2 regions of the Massilimicrobiota sp. An80 genome follow, and region 2 is predicted to be linked to the other one. Evidence: a T-box and tRNA genes for the amino acid it is inferred to sense, from the RefSeq annotation. Region 2 holds a T-box; the other holds one or more tRNA genes.

What was found. The T-box of region 2 lies ahead of serS (serine--tRNA ligase). A T-box ahead of a tRNA ligase gene usually reads a tRNA of that ligase, here a tRNA-Ser.
Region 1: it encodes a tRNA-Ser, which carries the amino acid that the T-box ahead of serS (serine--tRNA ligase) is inferred to sense. The anticodon was not compared.

Annotation. Positions count from the first base shown of each region.
Region 1 is NZ_NFHI01000005.1:71,216-79,579, reverse strand. Features, by position in the region: gene recD2 (SF1B family DNA helicase RecD2) at 1-232, opposite strand, end outside; gene mnmA (tRNA 2-thiouridine(34) synthase MnmA) at 232-1,365, opposite strand; gene B5G32_RS02660 (ROK family protein) at 1,491-2,411, opposite strand; gene B5G32_RS02655 (RluA family pseudouridine synthase) at 2,464-3,444, opposite strand; gene B5G32_RS02650 (NUDIX hydrolase) at 3,677-4,207, shown strand; tRNA gene B5G32_RS02645 (tRNA-Asp) at 4,283-4,359, opposite strand; tRNA gene B5G32_RS02640 (tRNA-Ser) at 4,390-4,480, opposite strand; gene B5G32_RS02635 (6-phospho-beta-glucosidase) at 4,572-5,900, opposite strand; gene B5G32_RS02630 (aminotransferase-like domain-containing protein) at 6,028-7,365, shown strand; gene B5G32_RS02625 (magnesium transporter CorA family protein) at 7,360-8,286, opposite strand; gene B5G32_RS02620 (acyl carrier protein) at 8,323-8,364, opposite strand, start outside.
Region 2 is NZ_NFHI01000006.1:49,922-58,285, reverse strand. Features, by position in the region: gene gyrA (DNA gyrase subunit A) at 1-1,133, shown strand, start outside; gene B5G32_RS03020 (immunoglobulin-like domain-containing protein) at 1,175-2,374, shown strand; gene B5G32_RS03015 (DUF6054 family protein) at 2,442-2,783, opposite strand; gene B5G32_RS03010 (DUF4230 domain-containing protein) at 2,916-3,527, shown strand; gene B5G32_RS03005 (dicarboxylate/amino acid:cation symporter) at 3,606-4,949, shown strand; gene B5G32_RS03000 (GNAT family N-acetyltransferase) at 5,953-6,447, shown strand; T-box leader at 6,485-6,674, shown strand; gene serS (serine--tRNA ligase) at 6,716-7,993, shown strand; gene B5G32_RS02990 (Cof-type HAD-IIB family hydrolase) at 8,087-8,364, opposite strand, start outside.

The DNA of each region.
Region 1 (8,364 bases), on a different contig from region 2:
CCTCATTCGCTAAAACAATCTCATAAGATTGAATCTGAAATTGTTTCCCATATTTAGGATGAATCACATAATCACCCTGAAAATGATATTTATCCTGTAGATTTACATAACTCATATAACCCGTTGCCAGAATTGGTTTATCTTCCTGTTCACTATCAATCAGACAGACAATAAACTTTGTATCCTCACTATAAAACCTAATACGTTTAATAATTCCCGTGTATTCTAACATTATAAGTATGTAATCTCCTTATCATCTTTATACACTTTATCAATCGTTCCTCCACCAAGACAGACATCACCCTGATAAAAGACTGCTTCCTGACCAGGCGTTACAGCTTTGACAGGTTGTTTGAATGTCACATAAAGTGTTGTTTCATCAACAAAATGAATCGAAACTTCATTATCTTTTTGACGATATCTAAATTTGGCTGTGCAATCATATTCTCCCGATGGTTTTTGACTACCGATCCAATTGACATCCGTAATTAAAGCACCTTCGCTCATTAACCATTGATTCTGATCACCTTGGCACACATATAAAATATTATCATCATACTTTTTACCCACAACAAACCAGGCATCACCTGGACCACCAATACCTAAACCTTTACGTTGTCCAATTGTATAATACATAATGCCTTGATGTTCACCGACAACTTGACCAGTTTCAATATCTATCATCTTTCCAGCTTTGGCTGGAATATAATTTTTCAAGAACTCTCTAAAATCTCTTTCTCCAATAAAACAGATTCCTGTACTGTCTTTTTTATGAGCCACTGGCAAATTTAAATCTTCCGCCAATTGTCTGACTTCTGGTTTGGTCATATTTCCAATTGGAAATAATGAAGACTGTAGTTGAGATTGATTTAACTGACATAAAAAGTATGTCTGATCTTTATTAGAATCAATTCCTCTTAACATAATAGAATCTTGTCCATCATGATGTTCCACACGTGCATAATGTCCTGTCGCAATATAATCGGCCTCAATAGATTTGGCATAATCTAAAAAAGCTTTAAATTTAATATGTTTATTGCATAAAATATCAGGATTAGGCGTTCTCCCTTTAGCATATTCTTCTAAAAAATATGTAAAAACATGATCCCAATATTCCTTAATAAAATCAACACGTCTTAATTCTATTCCTAAATGCTCAGCGACTTTTTTTGCATCATTATAATCTTTTTCCTGTGGACAGATATCATCGTCATTTGTCGGATTTCCTAAAATATCATTATTTAATGATGAATCCCAGTTACGCATAAAAACGCCAATAACTTCATAACCTTGTTGCTTTAAAACATAAGCTGCAACTGCACTATCTACACCACCACTTAAACCTAATACAACTCTTTGTTTCATAGACGCCTCCTTCTTGCATATTCTATCATTTTCTTCAACAATTATAAAGTAAAAATAATGGAATACTCATATAAAAATAAAACTGATAAAGAGCATCTCACTCTATATCAGTTGTCATATTACCATTATTTTAATTTTGACATTGGAAGCATGGCTGCACCAATAGCACCACAATCTTCTAATTCTCTTTCTAAAATAGGGATATGTCCTCTCATACCAATATGAATTTTCGCATTGAATTGTTCAACAAGTTGATCATAGAAGTATTTTTTAGATTTCATAACCCCTCCACCTAATACAAAACAATGTGGATCAACAGTATGAGCAATATCTGCTAACATAGTAGCAAGTTCACTGACACATTCATCAACGATACCTTTTGCTTTGATATCACCTTCATCAGCTAATCTGAAAACATCTCCAGCATGATTGACACGATCTTCACCTAAGATTTCTTTTCCTTTACGTGTAATAGCTGTACCACTAGCTTCACCTTCTACAGCTCCAGGGTTTAAACCTCCGAATTTATATCCGTTGTTTTTCACAATAATATTTCCAACTTCTCCAGCATGTCCTCTTCCACCAGAAACAAGTTGACCATTCACAACAAAAGCTCCACCAATTCCAGTTGAAATTGTCACATAATAACATGTTGGTTTTCCTTTACCAGCACCTAATAAAGCTTCTGCTAATCCAGCAACATTAGCATCATTATCAATAAATACAGGTAAGTTAAAACGACTTGAAAGCTTTTCACAAATAGGATAATTTTCAAATCCAGGTAAATTTGTTGCCATAATCATGACACCACGTTCAGTATCTACAGGTCCAGGAACACCAATTCCAATCCCCTGAACATTATTGATACCACCACAAATTGAATAATCTAAACTTTCAATTTGTCTTATAATTTTTGAACAAACATAATCTGGTCCATTTTCTCTTTCTGTTGCATCTTTGACTTCACTATATGATTGTCCATTTTCATCAACCAAAAGAGTACGTACGTTTGTTCCACCTAAATCAATCCCAATATAATATTTCATCTTAGTTCTCCTTCCTTGATTTATATTTATTATACAATAAAATCAACTGTTTTCATAGATTCTTTTCATGAAACAATGCATTTTTCAAAACTTCTAAGTTTTGTGGTAATGGACATGTTATGACATGATCCTGTAAGTATTTTAAAGAACCTATCGGTTTAACAAAACAGATGGAATAGGCATGTAAAAATTGATTTTGAAAATGATAAGTCTTTTTCAAATAACGATTCAATTCAAAATCTCCATATTTACTATCTCCAATCACTGGATGTCCAACACTTGATAAATGCAGACGAATCTGATGGGTTCTTCCTGTAATGATTTTAACTTTCAATAAAGAATATTTTTGATTAGATTTAATGTTTTCAACAAGCGTATGCATCTTTAAAGCCCCTTCAGTTGAAGGTGATACCATTCTTGCAAGTGAGCGATCGCTATCTTTTTTCATATATCCAATCAACTCACCACTAGGCATATAGCCTTTACAGATTGTCAGATATGTCTTGTCAATGCAATGACGTTTTTTCATCATCTCATTTAAATCCTGCAAAGCACGCATCGTTTTTCCAAAAATGACAATGCCACTGGTATTGCGGTCGAGACGATGGACTGGTCCAGGAGTAAATCCTAATGTCTGTTGAGGATCATATTCTCCTTTTTGATGTAAATAAGTTAAAACCTGATTTGATAATGTATTGACATCTTCATGAATATCTTCATGAACCAGCAAGCCAGCTGGTTTATTGACAATCAATACATTGTCATCTTCATATAAAACATCAAAAGTAATTGGTAAATCAAAGATACTTTGAGGTTTTGTAAGCTCTAAAAAGCGATCTTCATATAAAAATAATTCTACCTGATCCCCTTTTTTTAAAATATAGTTTTCTTTCACCCTGACACCATTAACTTTCACATCTTTTTTTCTTAACATTTTATAAATCAGCTGTGGCGGTGCCTGACACAATAATTTCTTTAAATATTTATCTATTCTTTGGTTTTCATAATTTTCATCTATCATTAAAGTTTTCATTTCATCACCATTTTCATTCTATCAAAATTTCTTAAAAAAATACACATTTTTATTTGAAAGCCTTTACATCTCTTAAAACTCTGTTATAATTATTTATGTTAAGTGGTTGTCACTTAAACATACCCCCCCTATTATCACCCTAACGTGTAAATAATAGAGATAGAAGAAAGTATGCTCCCCCGCATACTTTCTTTTTCTATTTTATGTTATAATATGGAGGAGGTGAAAAATCATGGAAAAAGAGATTCAAAGAACACTTATTTATGATGGTAAAATTATGCAAGTCACAAGAGAAGAAGTCGAATTAGAAAATGGTGAACATGCCTATCGTGAAGTTGTTTATCATCATGGTGGTGTTTGTATCTTAGCTGTTAAAGATCATCAAATCATTCTTGTGAAACAATTTAGATATCCTAATCGTATTCAAACTATTGAAGTGCCTGCTGGAAAGTTAGAAAAAGATGAAGATCCACAAGATTGTGCCTTTCGTGAATTAGAAGAAGAAACAAATAATCGTGCTCGTGACATGAAATTTATTATGAAAGTTTTACCTTCTCCAGGCTATACAAGCGAATGGCTTTATCTTTATGAAGCAATTGATTTTGAAGAAGTCAATGATGCTTTAGCTGGTGATGATGATGAGTTTATTGATATTATCAAGATGGATATTGATGAAGCTTATCAAAAAGTATTAGATGGTGAAATCGTTGATGCAAAAACAGTCATTGCGATTATGTATGCCTATCAAAAAGATCATCAATGATAAAGTGGTAAAGCCACTTTTTTCTTTTATAAACAAAAAAAACTATTCCATGATGGAATAGTTATCATTTTATATTGGCGGTCTGGACGGGGCTCGAACCCGCGACCTCCGCCGTGACAGGGCGGCATTCTAACCAACTGAACTACCAGACCAATATAACAACTGCCAAGGGTTTACATAAATGGCGGAGACAGAGGGATTTGAACCCTCGCGCCAGTTTCCCGACCTACACCCTTAGCAGGGGCGCCTCTTCAGCCTCTTGAGTATGTCTCCTTCAGTTGCCTAACTATAATAACATACCTTTTTAAAGATTTCAATACTAAAATGAAAAAACTTTATACAAAAAAGAGTTAGCGAACTAACTCTATTTATTAAAGAATTGTGGTAAATAATCTTTATGTGCTTCTAATAATTCATCAATCACAATATTAGCAATTTCATCACTTGGACATAATGGATTCATATTTAAAGCTGTCACTGCTAAATCACGATCACCTTTGATGGCTGCTTCAATAACTAAACGTTCAAATGTTTTCATCATATGAACATATCCACTAATTGGTAATCTTAAATCTCCTGTTGCGATAGGTTGTGGACCATCTGCAGTAATACGACAAGCCACTTCTACTGCACTATCCATTGGTAAATCAGCAATAGCGCCATTGTTTCTGACATCTACATATTGAATATCACCTTTATTTGTATAGATAGAAGCAATTAAATTACATGCTGCATCAGAATATTTAGCACCTCCACGCATTGCTAATTGTTCTGGTTTTTCCTGAAGTTCTTCATGACTATATAATTCAAATAATTCTTCTTCAGTCTTGCTGACAACTTCTCCACGAACTGTTCCTGTTTTCAATTGTTCTAATTCTTCTTCTAATTGTTCTTTTGTAAAGAAATAGTAATTATGATATGGACAAGGAATGGCTTTTAATCCTTTGATAAATGATGGAGAGTATGGTAAAGATACGAAGTTTTTCATTTGAATTGTATCTTCAGGTTTCAAATATGCATATTTATGCAATAATTCATCAAAACGTGAAACCCCATCAACAAAAACATCAGTTGTAAAAATAAAGTGGTTAACCCCTTGAACTTCCATTGTCACTTGACTTTCATCAACATTTAACATTTTTGCAAAACCAGCAACCATATTCACTGGAACATTACAAAGTCCAATGGCTTTTTTAAAGTTTGTATAGCGTAAAATAGCTTCAGTCACCATTCCAGCTGGATTTGTAAAGTTGATTAACCATGCATTTGGACATAACTCTTCAATATCTTTAACAATATCTAAAATCACAGGAATTGTACGGAAAGCTTTGAACATTCCTCCAGCTCCATTTGTTTCTTGTCCAATTAAACCATGGCTTAATGGAATTCTTTCATCTAATACACGCGCTGGTAAACGTCCAATACGCATTTGTGTTGTGACAAAGTCTGCATCTTTCAAAGCTTCACGACGATCATAACTTAAAATGACTTTCATTGGTAAGCCTGCTTTTTTAACCATACGCTTTGCCAACGCGCCTACTGTTTCTAATTTTTCACGTCCTGCTTCAATATCCACTAACCATAATTCTCTAACTGGTAAATGATCATATCTTTTAATAAATCCTTCTACTAATTCTGGAGTATAACTGCTTCCTCCACCAATTGTTACAATTTTAACACCATCTTTATTCATTTTGAGTACCTCTTTCTTCTTGATGATTTCATTATAAAATAATTATTCAAAAAAGCAATACAATGAATTGTTAACTATACCGGTATAGTTTAGAATGTGATATACTATCTTTAAGGAGTTGATCAATATGACCAAATATGAACGTTTAGCTCAATCATTAGAACAAGATATCATGCAACAGATTTATAAACAGGGAGAACGTCTGCCTTCGATTGGAACTATGGCTAAAAAACAAGGATGTAGTAAAGAAACAGTGATCAAGGCTTATCAATTATTAATTCATCAACATTTGATTTATGCCAAAGCACAAAGTGGCTATTATGTACTCGGTTCCCCTATCTTACCAATATCCAACACAAAAGAATTTTCACTAGAAACAGGGAATCCTGCAATCAAAGCAACATCTTTAGAAGATGCCAAACATTGCTTATCTTTAGCTATTGAAGAATATAGAGAATCTTCATTGAACCTGTCTTTACAAGGTGTTCAATCTTTACGCCAGACTTTAGCCGACTTCTTTTTTGACATGGGCATTTATACTCAAGAAAGTTCTATCTATCTGATTCAAGGTGTCACACAAATGTTATCTTTTTTATCGGCTATTGATTTTCCTAATCAGCATACATATATTCTGATTGAAGAACCAACATATAGTTATTATGTTCAATTTTTAAAATCTCAATCATTGCCTGTTTTGACAATTACCCGTGATGAAAATGGTATTGATTTAACTCAATTACAATATCTCTTTCAACATTATGACATTAAATTCTTTTATACCATTCCACGTAATCACAACCCTTTAGGAACAACTTATTCTACCTCTATGCGTCAAAAAATTGCGCAACTGGCTTTAAAGTATAACGTCTATATTATTGAAGATGATTACTTTGGGCATTGTTCATCAACATCACATTATTTACCACTCTATTATTATATGGAAGGACAAAACTGTATTTATCTAACAAGCTTTTCAAAAACAATTCCTTATTTACGTATTGGTGCTGCGATTATTCATAAAGACTTTAAAAACACATTTGAAAAATTGAGTCATCAATCCTACTATTATTCTTATCAATTACCATCATTAATTTCTCAAGCCACTTTAGAATCCTACATTAAAAGCTCACTTTATAAAAAACAAACTCAGCAACTACAAAATCATTTAAAAAAAGATTATCAGATTATCAAAAAAGTCACTCAAAACTGGGATTCACAACTGATTCAAGTGATTTCCAGCTATTCTGGTTACTATTTAACCATTCAATGTCTTGTTGATATCAATCTTGATTTATTTCAAACCAGACTCCAACAAAAACATATCAAAATTGCCCGTAATGAAAGATGTTTTTATGATCCTTCCCATTTTCATCCTTCGATTCGTTTAAGTCTAGCAAGAATTGATAGTCATGATTTAAAAGAAGCTTTACAAATCTTTTATCAAGTTTTTTTAGACATGTTATAAAAATTTCTTTTTCTTAAATAAAACAATCAATCCAATCACAACAATACAGCTTAATACAATCACAGCTGGATAACCGTATATACTTTTTAATTCAGGCATATTTTCAAAATTCATCCCATACCATCCTGCAATTAAAGTCAATGGCATAAAGATCGTTGTGACAACAGTAAAAAATTGCATTGTTTTATTCAGTTTATAGTCTTCTCTAGACTGATGAGCACTATGAGCCTGATTCAGGATTTCTCTTAACATTTCTACATTTTTTGATAAACGCTCAATACGACGTGTAAAGATTTCAAAATATCTTGAATCATCATCTTCAAAAATATGATGATGATTCATTTCTAAATCTTCACCTATCGTCATGAAGTTTTCATAATAATTTTGTAATAACAGCAATTCTTTATTTAACTGTCTTAACTGATTTGTAAAATGCATGGAATCTTCTTCTTGTGTTTCTAGTTCCTCAATTTCATTTTGAAGTTCTTCAAGATACTGATAATCAGCAGCGAGAAGATCACTTAAAAAATAATAAACAAGTCTTGTAATAGAAACTTCTTTTTGTAAAACATAATCACTGGATGATTGAAAAACCTGATTGATGTGATGATCTTCATCATCAATCACAACAACCAAAAATATATTTTTAAAGATAAATAACGCTAATGAATCTTTCTTTACAAAAATATCTCTTGCATTAATCAAATGAACCAAACCAAAATAATAATGATATGCTGGAATAATCATATTTTGATGAAATAATGAAGGATCTTCTAAACGTTGAATAGCAGCTTCATCAATGCCAAACTCCTGATAACAGGACTTGAGTTCTTCTAAATCCATCATCGCAATATAACGATGTTCCTCTTGAATATCATGAATATTAACAATTTCTTTTTGATGATCAACCTGATAAATCATAACTTTCCTCCTAACAAAAAAGAAATAGAGTTTCCCCTATTTCTTTGTATCAATTAAATCTAATAAATCTTGTACTGT
Region 2 (8,364 bases):
ATCAATTATTAGAATTGATTGCTGATTTAAAAGATATTCTTGCAAAAAGAGAAAGAATATTAGAAATTATTGAAAAAGAATTATTAGAAATTAAAGCTAAATTTGCTGATAAGAGAAGAACTGAAATTATTCAAGGAACATTTGATTTAGAAGATGAAGATTTAATTCCAGTCGAAGATGTGATTATTTCTTTAACTTCTAATGGATATGTCAAACGTATGCCTGTTGATACTTATAAAACACAAAATAGAGGTGGTAGAGGTATCAAAGGTATGGGAACCAATGAGGATGATATTGTGGATGCTCTTATTCATATGAGTACTCATGATGATTTATTATTCTTTACAAACTTTGGTAAAGTCTATCGTTTAAAAGGGTATAATATTCCTGAATTTGGTAGAACTGCTAAAGGATTACCTGTTGTTAATTTATTAAATCTAGATAAAGATGAAAGTGTTAAATCTATGATTTCTATTGATAAAGATGATATTGATGAAGAAAAGAATCTATATCTATTCTTTGTGACATTAAATGGTTTAGTTAAGAAAACTTCTATTGAAGAATTTAAAAATATTAGACAGTCTGGTAAGATTGCGATTAATTTAAAAGATGAAGATCAGTTGGTTGCTGTGAAATTAACAAAAGAAAATGAAGAAATTCTCGTTGCAGCATCTAATGGAAAATTAATTAGATTTAATGAAAATGATGTCAGACCAATGGGTAGAACAGCATCAGGTGTCAGAGGTATTAATGTAGATGGTAGTCATGTTGTGGGTATGACAACAAATGGAGAAGGACAATATATTATGGCTATAAGTGAAAATGGTTATGGTAAGATGTCTCCAATAGAAGATTACCGTGAATCACATCGTGGTGGTAAAGGTGTAAAAACCATTAATACGACTGAAAAGACAGGACAATTGGTAGCTTTAAGAGCTGTTAATGGTGATGAAGATTTATTAATTATGACAAGTGAAGGTATTATGATTAGACTTCCAATGGAACAAGTGAAACTTGCTGGAAGAAATACACAAGGTGTTAGATTGATTAAAGTTGCTGAAGGATCAATTGTTTCAAGTGTAGAAGTTGTTGATAAATCTGAAGAAGAAACTGAAGATAATGAAGAAGAATAGTATGTCGTAGGACATACTATTCTCTTATGGGGAAGGAAAAAATGAGAAAACTCAATAAAAAACATGTTATGATAACATTCATTCCTATCATTGTTATGATTGTTTTGATTTTTTGGTTTGTGTTTAGAAAAACAGAAACATTAGAATTAATAGGAAATGAAAAAGAAGTTTTCATGCTAAATTCTATTTATGAAGAAAAGGGAACAAATCTTGAAGATGTAGAAATGATTGGGAATGTTGATACATCTCAAGAAGGACAATATGAAATTAAATATCAATACAAAAATCAGACTGTTAAACGTCTTGTTGAAGTCTTAAATAATAAACAAATCGTTATGAATTTAAATGGATCTCAGGATACTTATGTTTTAAAAGGACAGAAGTATATAGAATCAGGATGTCATGTTATTGATCAAAATGAAGGTAATCTGACTGATCAAGTTAAAATCACAGGAAAAGTTGATACTCAAAAGGTTGGCGATTATGAGATTATATATTCTGTTCAAAATAAAGAAGGTATCTATTGTTCTAAGAAAAGAATCGTACATGTTGTCAATGAATTTGAAAAAAATAGTCATGGGATACCTGTTTTAATGTATCATTATGTCTATACTCCAGATGATTTACCAAAAACGATAAATACAAATTATATTCTTGATTCAAAATTAGAAGAACAATTAAAATACTTAAAAGAACAAGATTTTTATTTTCCATCATATCAGGAATTATCAGCTTATATAAAAGGTGAAATTGATTTGCCAAAGAAAAGTGTTATTTTAACCTTTGATGATGGACAAAAAGGGTTTTTAAAGTATGGTATTCCATTATTAGAAAAATATCAGATTCCAGCAACTTCATTTATTATTGCATCTCAAAATGGAAAAGAAAAAGTAAAAAAATATGCCAGTGAGTATATTACTTTTCAATCTCATTCGTATGATATGCATAAAGGTGGAGGAAATATTGGACATGGTGGTATTATCAGTGCTTTAAATATGGAACAAATTAAAGAAGATTTATTAAAGGCTCAAAATATTGTTGAAAATACAGAAGCTTTTGCTTATCCATATGGAGATGTCACAGTACAAGGACAACAAGCTATTCAAGAAGCTGGAATTTTATGTGCTTTTACAACAGAGTATGGAAAAGTAAAAAAAGGTCAGGATCCAACAAAATTACCACGAGTACGTGTACTTGGTGAATCATCATTGCAATCATATATAGCATCATTAGGAATGTAAAAAAGATTTCTACTTCAATTATGTAGAAATCTTTTTTTAGAATGATGTTCAAATAAAATGTATTAAATTATTTGTTTTTATAATTTTTAATAGCTTCTTTAAATTTATCTAAAAAAGCATCTTCACCAAAGGTATTAATTTTAAAGAACATTGCTTGACTTCCACCGGAACTAATGGCAGTGACCTGAATATGATTTTGATATTCTGTTATAGTAATAGACAAGCTTAATCGGTTTCCTCCTGTATAACTATATCTCTCTAATATTAAAATACCAACATGAACATCGTGTATATCATAATAATGTTCATCTTCTATTGAAGCTGAAAAACTTGAATTTATTAATTCATTTTTTAAAAATTGACAGAAATGATTGAAAGAACCATGAAGTTCACAAGAATATTTAGCCATGATCATACCTCCTTATTTATAGATTATCATGAAGTTTTGAAAATTATGTGTATTTTATATGTTCATATCATTTCAACAATATTTGACAAATATCTTGATCTTTTCTACAATGTTTGTAAGTAGGTGAAATGAATGAAAAAAATACAAATTAGTCAAACTTTAAAAAATATTATTGTTATTGTTGTGATAGCAGTTGTTTTCTTTTTTGTTGGAAAAGTATGGCCAAGTGGTGAAGAACCAACAGCTATAACAAGTGATTTATTGTCACAACAAATTCAAGGTATTAGCGAACTAGCAAGTGTAGAATATAATTATACCAATATGGGAAAATATGAAAACCAGGCGACTTTTTATGGTTGGAAAGTCCCTTTTACAACAAAGAGTTTCATTTTATCATATGATGGTCAAATTAAGGCTGGTATTGATATGAGTTTAGTAGAAGTCAATGTTCATGGTCAAAATATTGATATAACAATACCACAAGCTAAAATCCTATCTCATGAAATTGATCAGGAAAGTATTGAAGTTTTTGATGAAACAAAAAATATATTTAATCAGATTAGTATTACTGATTATAATCAATTTGCGATAGATCAAAAAAAGAGCATGGAAAGTAAAGCACAAGAGAAAGGATTATTGGAAGAAGCTCAAAATAAAGCTAAAGAAATAATACAAACATTTGTAGAATCAATGTATTCATCTTCAGATGATTATAAAATTGAAATAAAGATGGCAGAATCTTAAAGTTCTGTCATTTTTTGTTGAAATATGTAAAGTTTATAGTATAATGTTAGAAGTTTGGAGATAAGTGGGAGGTTATATATGAAATCAAAACAAAGTGGTAAGAAATTAGCGAAGAAAATGATTATTGCTTTAATTTGTGGTTTGGTTGCTGGATTAGGTTGTATCTTATTAAGAGAAAACTTATTAGCAAGTGGACAGGAATCTTTATGGAATACTATTAATAATGTATTATTCCAAGACATTACAGCTGAAGGTGCTAATAATGCAATTGGGATATTTTATATTGTAGGGCAATTATTTGTAAATGCATTACAATTAATTATTGTTCCAATGGTATTTGTGTCTATTATTTTAGCTATTTGTGTTATTACTGATACAAAGAAGCTAGGAAGAATTTCTTCTAAAACAATAGGAACATTCCTTATAACAACAGTTTGTGCTTTAATATGGGCTGGTATTATTGGTTCAATTGTTTATCATTTAGGAGCATTTAATGCTGTACATGCTGATAACTTAGTGATTCAACAAGGAGCTGTAGGTTCTAATCCATTAAATATCATTGTATCAGTGATTCCTAATAATTTAATTAATGCATTTACAAATAACGGGAATGTTTTAGCAGTTGTTTTCTTAGCAGTAGCGATTGGACTTGCGATGAATCAATTAAAAGATAAAACAAAAACATTAAAGAAATTATTAATTGAATGTAGTGATATTATTTCAGTTTGTTTATCATTTGTAATTACAAAATGTGCACCATATGCAATATTTTGTTTATTAACAAGAACATTTGCAATCTATGGAATTGATTATTTATTACCTGCTTTAGCTTATGTCTTAACAGTTCTATTTGCTTTGTTTGTTTATCTGTTTATAGCTTATCCTATCTATTTAATGGTGATGGGAAAAATCAATCCAAAACCATTTATGCGTAAAATACCAAAAGTTGCTTTATTTGGTTTTTCAACATCATCAAGTGCAGCAACATTACCATTAAATAAAGAAACAACAGTTCATGAATTGGGTGTAAGTGATGAAATAGCTTCATTTGTTTTACCATTAGGAATGACAATCAATATGGATGGTACAGCCATCATGCAAGTTATTGCAGCTATCTTTATTGCAGCAAGTTCTGGTTATGATGTATCTTTAACATCTATGGCAGTCATTGCATTTCTTGCTTTAATTGCATCAGTAGGAACACCTGCTGCACCAGGAGCAGGAGCTGTTATCTTATTTACTATTTTGACTGGTATGGGATATACAAATGATGGGGCATTATTGGCTTATTCATTAATTTTAGCAATCAATAGACCAATTGAAATGCTTGTGACATCATTAAATGTTGTTGGAGATTCGGCAACTTCTGTTATTGTTGGTAAAAAAGAAAATATGTTAGATGAAGATATTTATCATAGTTAAGTAGACTCAAATTGAGTTTACTTTTTTAATTACTGTGTTTGCTTAAAGTAAATGTCAAAAATAAATCTACACTTTCTAGATAATATAGAATCTAATTTTTGATATTGATATAATGCAGATGGAACAGCAATAACGGTAGGTGGTTATGCCTTAGTCGTGGGACGAAGGCACGTGATCCTTCATTGACATAGATATCCATTTAATAAATGGAAATATGAAAGACGGAGGTGATGGACATGACATCTTATGAGATGGTCATGATAATGTTAGGCATACTGACATTTATCATGACAATGATAAGTGTTATAGTGAAATTGCTTCTTATTATTATTGATAAGAGTACAAAAAATAACTACCTCGTGCTTAGGATAAATTGAGATAGTTATTTTTCTCAAACAAATCTAAGGCATAACCGCTTATTGGCTGTTCCTTTTCAATTACATTATAGTTTATGTTATTTTAGAAGTCAATATACAAAGAATGATATTTGCTAAAAGTAAATTTTAAAAATAAAATCATTCTTTCTAAACATTATAGAATACGATATTTATGAATGATATAATGCATATGAGCAACAATAGCGGTAGGTGGTTATGCCTTGGTCGTCTTGATCGAAGGTACGTAATCCTTCGTTAACATAGATATCCATCAATTTGATGGAAATATGAATGGCGGAGGTGATTGACATGACATCTTATGAAATGATCACGATAGTATTAGGAATGCTGACATTCCTTGTGACATTAATAAGTTTGATTGTGAAAATGCTTCTTATTATTATTGATAAGAGCATAAAAAAATAACTACCTCTGTCTCTGGAAAAGTTGAGGTAGTTATTCTTACTTCACAAAATCCAAGGCATAACCGTTTATCGGTTGCTCTTTTTACATTTTCATTATAGTTTATGCATTTTTAATTGTCAATATACTGATTCATTTGTTTGTAATTATTAAAAATGATATAATTTTTTATAAGAAACAGAGGTGTTATGAGGATGACTTGTTTGATTAGAAAATGGAAAAGAGAAGATGCTCAAGATTTACAACAATCTATTAATGATTTAAGAGTTTTAAATAATTTAACAGATCGTATACCTTACCCATATCATTTACAGGATGCCTATGATTATATAGATGCTATGTTATCTGCTGATGAAAATGAAATCTTTGCTTTTGCGATTGAATATGAAGGACATGTTGTTGGCAGTATTTCTGTTTTAAGACAAGATGATATTTATCGTAGAAGTGCAGAATTAGGATATTATTTAGGATATTCTTATTGGGGAAAAGGTATTATGAGTGAAGCTGTGAAACAGACATGTCAATATGTTTTTGAACATAGTGATATAGAGAGAATTTTTGCGGCTCCTTTTGATTATAACCCAGCCTCACAAAGAGTCTTAGAAAAATGTGGTTTTGAACGAGAAGGTATTTTACGTAAGAACGGCTTTAAAAATGGTGAGTTTCATGACATGATAATGTATTCTTTGATTAAATAATTATTGAAATTATCAAGTCTTATGCTATAATCAGTATATCAAATCGTTGCATTGGATAAGTAAATGTGAAATCATGATAGAGAGCTGATGGTTGGTGTAAATCAGTATGAGGAAACATTGAAATCTACCAATAAGAGAAGCTAATCACTTCCGGTTGAACCGTTATCTCATAAAAGTTATCAGTTTGATAAGAAATAGGGTGGCACCACGATAAATTCGTCCCTTGTGAAAGGTGCTTTTTATTTTATTGAAAAAGGAGAAATGAAAAATGATTGATATTGCTATACTAAGAGAAAATCCAGAAGCTGTAAAAGAAAATATGCGAAAGAAATTTCAGCATGATCGTTTACATTTAGTTGATGAAGCTTTTGAATTAGATAAAGAATATCGTGAAGCTCTGACAAAAGCAAGTGAACTTCGAGCTATGCGTAATTCATTATCTAAAGAAATTGGACAATTTATGCGTGAAGGGAAAAAAGATTTAGCTGAAGAAAATAAAAGAAAAGTCAGTGAAATGGCTGATACTTTAAAAGAATTAGAAGCAAAAGAAGTTGAATTAGGTCCAAAATTAAAAGAAGTGATGATGAAAATTCCTAACTTTATTGATGATAGTGTACCTATTGGAAAAGATGACAGTGAAAACGTTGAAATTCAAAAATATGGAGATCCTGTTGTTCCTGATTATGAAATTCCATATCATGCTGATATTATTACAAAATTAAATGGTTTAGATAAAGAAGCAAGTGGAAGAACAAGTGGTAATGGTTTCTATTATTTGATGGGTGATATTGCTAGACTTTCTTCAGCCATGTTATCTTATGCCAGAGATTTTATGATTGATAAAGGATTTACTTATTGTATTCCTCCATTTATGATTAGAAGTGATGTTGTGACTGGTGTTATGTCATTTGAAGAAATGGATGCTATGATGTATAAAATTGAAGGTGAAGATTTATATCTCATTGGAACAAGTGAACATAGTATGATTGGTAAATTTAAAGATCAGATTGTTAAAGAAGAAGAATTACCAATTACATTAACTTCATATTCACCATGTTTTAGAAAAGAAGTTGGTGCTCATGGTATTGAAGAACGTGGTATTTATCGTGTACATCAATTTGAAAAACAGGAAATGGTTGTTTTATGTAAACCAGAAGAAGCTATGGAATGGTATGATAAAATGTGGTCATATACTGTTGAATTATTTAGAAGTTTAGATATTCCTGTAAGAACACTAGAATGTTGTAGTGGAGATTTAGCTGATTTAAAAGTTAAATCTTGTGATGTAGAAGCATGGTCACCTAGACAGAAGAAATATTTTGAAGTCGGATCTTGTTCTACATTAGGAGATGCGCAAGCTAGACGTTTAGGTATTCGTACAAAAGGTGAAAGAGGAACATATTATGTTGCAACTCTTAACAATACTGTTCTAGCAAGTACACGTGCATTAATTGCATTTATTGAAAACAATTATAATGAAGATGGAAGTATTTCTATTCCTGAAGTCTTAAGACCATATATGGGTGGAAAAGAAAGAATTGGTTAAGATTCAAAAATGACAGGGTGTCCTGGATAAAAATCCGGGGCATTTTTTTATTTTATAAAGATATAAAAAAGCTGCAAAGATGCAGCTTAGATCTTATATAAGCTGATGTAAAAGGCAATAGTGATAAATACCATCATCACATACATGACCGCATATATCATCAGCAATCTCTTTCACTTGTGATGAAGCATTTCCCATTGCAACACCTGTCCCTACTGTTTGTAACATTTCTATATCATTATTTCCATCACCAAAAGCGAGAGCTTGTGATGCATCTAATTGATAATAGTCAAGAATTTTTTGAATACCAATACCTTTACCACTTTGAGCAGGAATAATATCAACTGCTCTATCCCACCATGCTGTAATTT